DNA from 2 places in the Pseudobacillus sp. FSL P4-0506 genome. Region 2 is predicted to be linked to the other one. Evidence: riboswitches for the same ligand, from Rfam matches in the RefSeq annotation. Region 2 holds a riboswitch; the other holds the start of a gene.
The links. A riboswitch is a leader RNA that binds a small molecule or an ion and turns the genes downstream of it on or off. The one in region 2 is predicted to bind cyclic di-GMP.
Positions count from the first base shown of each region.

Region 1: another riboswitch for cyclic di-GMP. It lies ahead of MKZ02_RS13705 (methyl-accepting chemotaxis protein); the one in region 2 lies ahead of MKZ02_RS15365 (anti-repressor SinI family protein).

Region 1 is NZ_JBBOOI010000001.1:2,709,902-2,713,776, reverse strand. Features, by position in the region: gene MKZ02_RS13715 (SDR family NAD(P)-dependent oxidoreductase) at 199-582, opposite strand; gene MKZ02_RS13710 (SDR family NAD(P)-dependent oxidoreductase) at 602-772, opposite strand; gene MKZ02_RS13705 (methyl-accepting chemotaxis protein) at 921-1,721, opposite strand; cyclic di-GMP riboswitch class I at 1,741-1,827, opposite strand; gene MKZ02_RS13700 (AraC family transcriptional regulator) at 2,060-2,932, opposite strand; gene solA (N-methyl-L-tryptophan oxidase) at 3,168-3,875, opposite strand, start outside.
Region 2 is NZ_JBBOOI010000001.1:3,059,075-3,062,949, forward strand. Features, by position in the region: gene MKZ02_RS15355 (LOG family protein) at 306-887, opposite strand; gene MKZ02_RS15360 (helix-turn-helix domain-containing protein) at 1,532-1,867, shown strand; gene MKZ02_RS15365 (anti-repressor SinI family protein) at 2,064-2,204, opposite strand; cyclic di-GMP riboswitch class I at 2,224-2,309, opposite strand; gene MKZ02_RS15370 (hypothetical protein) at 2,446-3,429, opposite strand; gene MKZ02_RS15375 (sugar phosphate nucleotidyltransferase) at 3,447-3,875, opposite strand, start outside.

The DNA.
Region 1 (3,875 bases), 350 kb from region 2:
CCATATGCACCTTTACACTCATTAATCATTGCTTATATGTGTATTTTCAAGTAAGGTATCTTGTTTGCATGTTTTTATAAATTTTATATTTGAATTTTGCACAATATGTAATTAGTTAAAAATTTATAGTCTTAGCTGATTAGTATAAAAAACAGCTCAACGGTTTGTTAAGCTGTTCAGCGCATTTCTGAGGAATTTTTAATTGGATAAAGAAAGAATTTTTAACGCCCAAGCAATAAACCGCCATCGTTTAGTTCCATATACTGTCTTCTTTTTCTTTTTGATACTATGATATATTTGCAAAGCAGCCTCTTCTGGAGATGCTGCCCAAAACAGTTTATCAGGTTCGCCTTTAGCCATTTCCGTATCAATGAATCTGCATTTAACGTCCGTGGCAAACACGTTTTCCTGTTGCATTTTTAGTTTTTTTCGGATGTTCATCAAGTAGTTGGATACGAAAGTTTTTGAGGCATTGTATAAAGGAGCAACCGGATTAGCCATTAATGCTCCAACCGATGATAGGCCGAATAAATGACCTGCATTTTTCGCTAGAAAATGCTGATATGCCACGTTCACTGTCATTACAAAACCTGAAACATTCTCATCTATTGCCTCCTTTGACAATCGACTTATGTATTAGTTGTTCTTGGAGAGCAAGGAGCTTATCTTCCCTTCTAGCGGCTAACCCGACAATATATCCCTCATTCGATAAAATTTCCGCCAATTCTTCGCCTATTCCGGAACTTGCACCTACAACTATCGCTTTTCTCAAGTCATCCTCTCCATAGTTCTATTCTTATCTTTTCCAGATTCTTTAGTATTAGAAATCTTTTAACAAACGTTAAACCAATTAGACGTTATTTGGTTTGTCCCTTTCTACTAACTGTGATCTGTTCTTATGACGATCGACGAATTGTTTTTTATTTCATCATATTCTCGAATTCTTCAATATCCTTATTAAATTCGGATTGCGTTTCTATGATTATTTGCTGTAAATCATCGGTTATTTGGCTAATCCTTCTTACTTCGTTTGAAATGTTTTCTACATTCATATTCATATTTTTAACGGCATGATCAACCTGACCAGCCAATTTCCGCACTTCATCAGCGACCACCTTAAAACCTCGTCCATGTTCTCCCACCCGGGCAGCTTCAATAGCTGCATTTAAGGCTAGCATATTCGTTTGTGAGGAAATATTGCGTATAAGTTTAGATATCTCACTGATTAGATCTGTTTGCGTTTTTAATGATTCGATGGCCTGAATTTTTTCAGAAGAATTGGTGACAATTATATTGACTAATTCTACGGGCATATCTTTTAATTGAGAAATGATTCCCCTTGTATAATTTTCTCGTTCTGTAATATTAGTGGCGATTTTCAGAACAGCTTCCACTTCCCCGTCCGCATCTCGAACCGGAATATAGGTCGCTTCGAACCATAGTAAATTTTCCCGCTTGCTTACTCTCTGAATTTTCTCTTGGAATTTGACTCCTTTTCCAAGGTTCATCCACAAGTCTTCATACTGCCTGCTGTTTCTAAACGCTGGCCTGCAAAATTGCTCATGCTTCATATTTTTCATTTCACTGGCTGTATAGTCCAAAGTCTTTGCAAAGTTTTCATTCGCCCAAATCACTTCTCTGTTCAAGTTAAATTCTATCATTGCTAAGTTGGACTCCAATGCCGTTACAACAGCTGCTTCGTTTAATACTTGCGAAGTCATTTTTTACCCCTCTCATTGTAGGGGCAGCCCAGCCATCATAACCCATTTGGTTTTAGACCTGTCGGCTTTGCGTCCTAATCTTTCGACAAGTTTGCTTTTCACATTTTTAATAAGTAATAGTTATATTATAAATCTTTTTATTGGCAATGTTATAAAATTTTGCAGAAAATAAAAAATCACTATTAGGCTACTGCTATAAGATGAAAATAAAGTTATTTCATTTTATAACGTCAAACAAGCATACCCCCGTTCAGACTTCAGAACGGGGGTAATTCGATAGAAGATGCTTTACTGCGCTTGAAAGATAACTGATACGCTGACTTTCTAATTGATTATCATTACTTTTTTGAAACTGGTATCCATATTTCACTTTTGAAAGTGGGTGAAGTTACATCTTTATTTTCGTTCCACAGGATTTCTGGACCTTCTATTTGTTCATAATTTGAGGATGGGAACCATTCAGAATAAATGCGTCCCCATACATCTTGCAGCGTATCCGGAAATGGTCCGATGGCTTCAAATACAGCCCACGATAGAGCAGGAACTTCAAGCTGTGTTAGATGATCAGGACACGCTTTCGTTGTTGCCACGCCAATATAGTGATCAAGTTCCCCTTTTTCCTCCATCCTGCCTTCAGAAAAGTTGGTGGATGCACTAAGAAGTCCTATAGGTTCGACATTAGAAAGTTTTTTTAGAGTATTTATCGTTTCACTATCTAAGCTTCTCCACATAGAGGCAATGTCCGGATTAACTCCGTTGAAAATAATAGGAACTCTTTTCTTCATACCCACGATGCGAAATGCCTTTTTTTCTTCCATTCGATAGTTCATTTCATTTCCTCCTTTGATTGATAAATGGAAGGTCATTCGTGGATAAGCTTTAAGTAAATGACCATTACTTCTAGCCTCTGATGGTGTGATGCCATGCAAATTTTGAAAAGCCCGTGCAAAAGAATCGGGGGAATTGTATCCATATTTCACGGCAATGTCAATGACCTTTACGCAGCTGTCTTTAAGCTCAAACGCGGCAAGAGTAAGCCGTCTGCGCCGGATGTACTCTGATAATGAAACACCTGAAAGAAAGGAAAACATCCTTTTAAAGTGATATTCGGAGCAGAAAGCCCGTCTTGCTACTTCTTTAAAATCAATCTCATTCGTAAGGTTTTCTTCGATATATTGTAATGCGCCATTCATATCTTTAAGCAAATCCATTAATATGACCTCCTTTATCAAAAGAATAGCAGGAGTTGAATGTATCCATCCGACTTTTCGTGCACAGTTATGCAGGGTTCACTCATAGATAGTAAAACATGTTATTCAACAACATGAAAAACTCATTTGGAATACAAATGAGTTTTTTCTTTTAAACCAATATTTATAGACTACTTTTAATCCGTATCTATTTTAAACTAACAAGTTCTAGGCTATCAAATGAGAAAACAACTTTTCATCTTACAGTCGCTAATGCTGGTCTTGAAATGGAAAACATTGAAATATCATGAATCGTTTGCCCATGAATGATTATCTCGCTTAGTACTTCTCCTAAAACGCTACTATACTTAAAGCCGTGTCCCGAAAACCCACCGGCAATCATCACGTGCGAAAATCCAGGGTACTGATCTATAATAAAGTCCTTATCGGGGGTTTTTGTAATCATACAGGAGCTGCCCTTTATAAGTTTGCCGGCTGCTCCTGGCAAAAACTTTTCTAAAAAGTTTCTTAAATCTCCTTCATCATTAAGGTATTTGCCAAAGTCCTGACTCATTGCATCTGGATCTGTTTCTCTCTCCGAATCATTCCGGCCAACTTTCACACCACCACCTGTTATATTTGGAAACCCATAGTATTTTTGATTTTCTACATTAAAATAGAAGCAAGGCAGCAAAGGATGTTCATAATTCTTACTATTCGCTTCAAACCATCCTAATGTTTTACGCATTGGCTGTAACGGCAACCTTAATGACGAAAGAAGTTTACCTGTCCAAGCTCCTGCACAAATCACCACTTTATCAGCATAAACAGTCTCATTTGTAGTTTTTACAGCCACTCCACTAGTTGAAAAATCAATGCATTCTACTTTTGTATTATTCTTTAGTGACATATTATATGTTAGACCTAACTGTTTGTATGCAAGGATACATTGTTCATTAAGAAG
Region 2 (3,875 bases):
TAACCTGCTTCTGCTATCTAGACTACCATAGGTTGTTGTCGGTTACCGAAAAACTAGCAACTTTATACTAGAATCAATTTTATCCTTGCCTGTTATCGATTAATCGCCATTTCTCAGTCTAATCACCCATTAAACAGGGGGCTTTTTAACTATCAGTCATCTCTGGCAGCTGGCTGAGCGGGGATTCCTTGCGCTTTGTTGGTCAAACCCTTTTATAGCTAGTTATTAAGTTTTAAAAGCCTTCTAATGCCCTTTATGGGCTAAGTGACTACCCCTACAAACGATGGGATTTTCAACATTTTTAGTTAGCTTTGAGATTTTGTAATATAGGTTTTCACTGAAGGCGGCTGATATGTATTAAACTGATGAAGCAAACCCGCCGGATCAGTGTCTACAAGGGCCATAGAACGGTATTTTTCCTGTAAAAACTGTTCTTCTGTCATATGATTGAACAAGGTGACAAGCGGGGTGTAATAATTATTGATATTCAAAAGGCCGCATGGTTTTTGATGTAGTCCTAACTGAGCCCATGTGAAAATTTCAAAAAATTCCTCTAATGTTCCTGGTCCGCCCGGTAAGGCAATAAATCCGTCCGCTAATTCGGCCATCTTAGCCTTTCTCTCATGCATGGATTCAACAACAATTAGCTGAGATAAGTGTTTATGAGAAATTTCTCTTTCATCAAGAAAGCTTGGCATCACTCCAATGACATGACCGCCCGCTTCCAAAACAGCATCAGCTACCGCTCCCATTACTCCTACACTTGCGCCTCCGTATACAAGCTCGATTTGGCGCTTAGCAAGCTCTTTTCCTAAAGTTTTTGCTCCTTCAATATAAAGATCAGAAGCTCCATTACTTGATCCACAAAATACAGCTAGTCTTTTCAAAAAGTATTCCTCCTTACATTACCCAATGTTATTGATTATACATAACGATACACCTTTGGTAAACAATGGATGAGTCAATAAAAACGAGGCGGTCTCTTATGTTAGCCGACAAGTCTATCCATCCTACTCTTCAAAATCGTAATAGGAGTTAAATTTTACTTGTTAATGTTGATTATTCCCTAGCTAATATATCTAATGAAAGGGAAGAATGTCACATTTTATCCTTACGAGGAAAAGTCTTAACCTGTGGCAAAGACAGGTCCAATTGATTGTACGAGCTAGAGAGCTACCAGCAAACTCTTTTTTAGTCATAAAGAAAAGCCCCTCACCCGTGTGAGAAGCCATTCAAGCTATTTACTGCCGTTCTTCCCTTGACTGTCAAAAGGTTTCAGTCTGTTGCCAAACACATCTTTTCACATATAAATGCTCCTTTACCGATGAGCATCAGATAAGAAGATAGTACGTTGTGGAAACAATATGAGTGAGTCGCTTCTCTCATGTTTTTGTGTAATTTCAGCCCAGTCCTGCTGTAACTGATCATAAATGCTCCATTACTTTTAATAAGGGCTTTGTTCTTTTAAGCGGTATCATGTTAAAATAAATCTGTATAATTCGGTTTTCAGCATATTTTAAGGGTGATCATAATGTCTATAGGGGAAAGAATCCGTGAGCTTAGAATGTCTAAAGGACTTTCGTTGACTGAATTGGCAAATCGAGCCGGAGTAGCAAAATCATACGTCTCTTCAGTGGAACGCCAAATACAATTAAATCCTTCTATTCAATTTCTGCATAAAGTTGCCTCGGTATTAAATGTGAGTGTAGAGAAATTAATAGACGAAGGTGACAATCCTATTAAAGAAATTGATACTGAATGGCTCGAACTGGCCAAAGAAGCAATGGAATCCGGGATCAGCAAAGAACAGTTTAAACAATTTCTTGAGTTTCAAAAATGGCAGAAGTCTAATAGTCCCGATAAATAAGTTCTCTTTTAACGGGGCTTTTTCACTTGCCTTCCTTTAACAAACAAGCAGAAAATTCAGAAATAACGATAGGCAATTGATCCCGCATGTCAAACTTCTTTCGTAATGCTGTAGTTTTTATTAGGGCTCTATTCAACTATTTTCTGCTTATTTAGATCTGACCGCTTCACCGGAATGTCCCCCATTAGAGTCATCTTCAGGCAAGCCTAAAACTTGTCCCCTCAAACCGGCCGCTTTTCAAAAAATCCCTCACTTCCTGAAGAGAGATTCCTAGCTCTTTTGCTTCTTTTATTAAAACAATCCATTCCCTGTCCACTGAGACTTGGTCTTCTTTCATAAGAAAATCCTCCTAGAATATCGGCAGCCCAGCCGTCATAGCGTATTTCCCCTTAGACCTGAAGCTTTGCGTCCTTATTTTTCAATAAGTTTGCCTTTTTCTATGATTTGATATTCGCCTTTGCAAGAAAAAGAAAAGTTTTATTCTACTTAAATTTTAGCACCTGGATTGAGTTGTTTGCATTAGTTTTAGTAAAACATTTTATCACTTCTTTCGACGGAATAAACAGACACTTTTTTTCTCAGTAACTATTTTTCTGACCACGATCGTTGATCCATTCATCTGCTATATTTAGATCTAATTGATTATTTTCTGTTTCAGCTGTAAGCACTACGAGCGGCGCAGAATGCCTGATACGCTGCACATCCCAAACCATGCCCTCAAATTTATTATATGAACCATCCGCCTTTATGAATTGCTCTGTATGTTCGGTCAGTTGTACTTGCAGCCCTGTAAAATAATTGCCTGAGCACTCATTTGGAATGCTGATTGAACCTACTAACCGGATGCCAAAAACACAATCATCCAATGACACATTTTCAAAACGATTGGCATTAATCCAACTGTAAGTCTCATCTTTAGGATTTTCGGCTTTTAGTTGAATGCCTGTTTGGAAGCCCACTATAGAAATATTTTCAAAATGAACAAAGCTAATGTTGTGCCACGGACCCTTAGCATAAAGAGAAAGACCCGTTCCTTTGTAACTTTCACTTTTGTTGATAATCGCCATGTTTTCAATACGGGTCCTATTTGTGGCATCGAAGCGGTCCGTGCCTTTTAAAAAAATAACTTCCGACTGAAAATCAGGATCTACGATTTGCACGGTTCCATTTATAATGACGGCATCCTTCTCAACGGTTATCACACGCTCATTTCCCTTAACCACCAATATAGAATTTTGGCCAAACTCCAGTTTCACGCCTTCTTTGACAGTAAAGCCTGACTGGACGACATACTTTTTGTTTGCTCTAAACATTACTTTTTCTTTTTTGTATGTAACACAAAAATCAATGGCCTGTTGAATCGCCTTTGAATAATCGTCTGCTGTTCCTCTTTCATCTGTTGTAAAATCTTCTACTTCTACAACTTGTTCCCGGGATGCACGATTCGTCTGTTCAAGGTCGGGCTCTCCCCACCCCCGCAAACCTATCAGCAAATAGAAACTAACTGCTCCAAATAGAAAAATAATAGGCAGCCATCTAATGTGCATATTCTTCTCTAGCATCAATTTTGCCTTCTTATTCAACTTACTACTTTATTGCAATGCTGCACGACTTCATACCAGTCCATGTAAATGCGGTATATGTCCTCTTCTACTAAATTAGAACCTGATTGCACTTCGATAAATTCCAAATCTGTGATTGCCTTCAACCCATGTTCTGCTCCAACTGGAATATGAAGCACATCTCCCGCTTTCACAGAATAAATTAAGCCATTTAAAGCAAATTCTCCTTTTCCTTTAATAATTGTCCAGACTTCACTGCGAAAACGATGCTTTTGATAACTTAAATTCTTGGTAGCTTTTATGCAAACCCGCTTGGTTAATACCTCCGCTTCGTCCTCCACTTTCGTATAATCGAGCACGCGATACCAACCCCAGCGTCTCTCCTCATACATTGGCCGCTTCTGAATTCCATCAAGCAATGTCTTAACCCTCGGGCTTTTATTTTT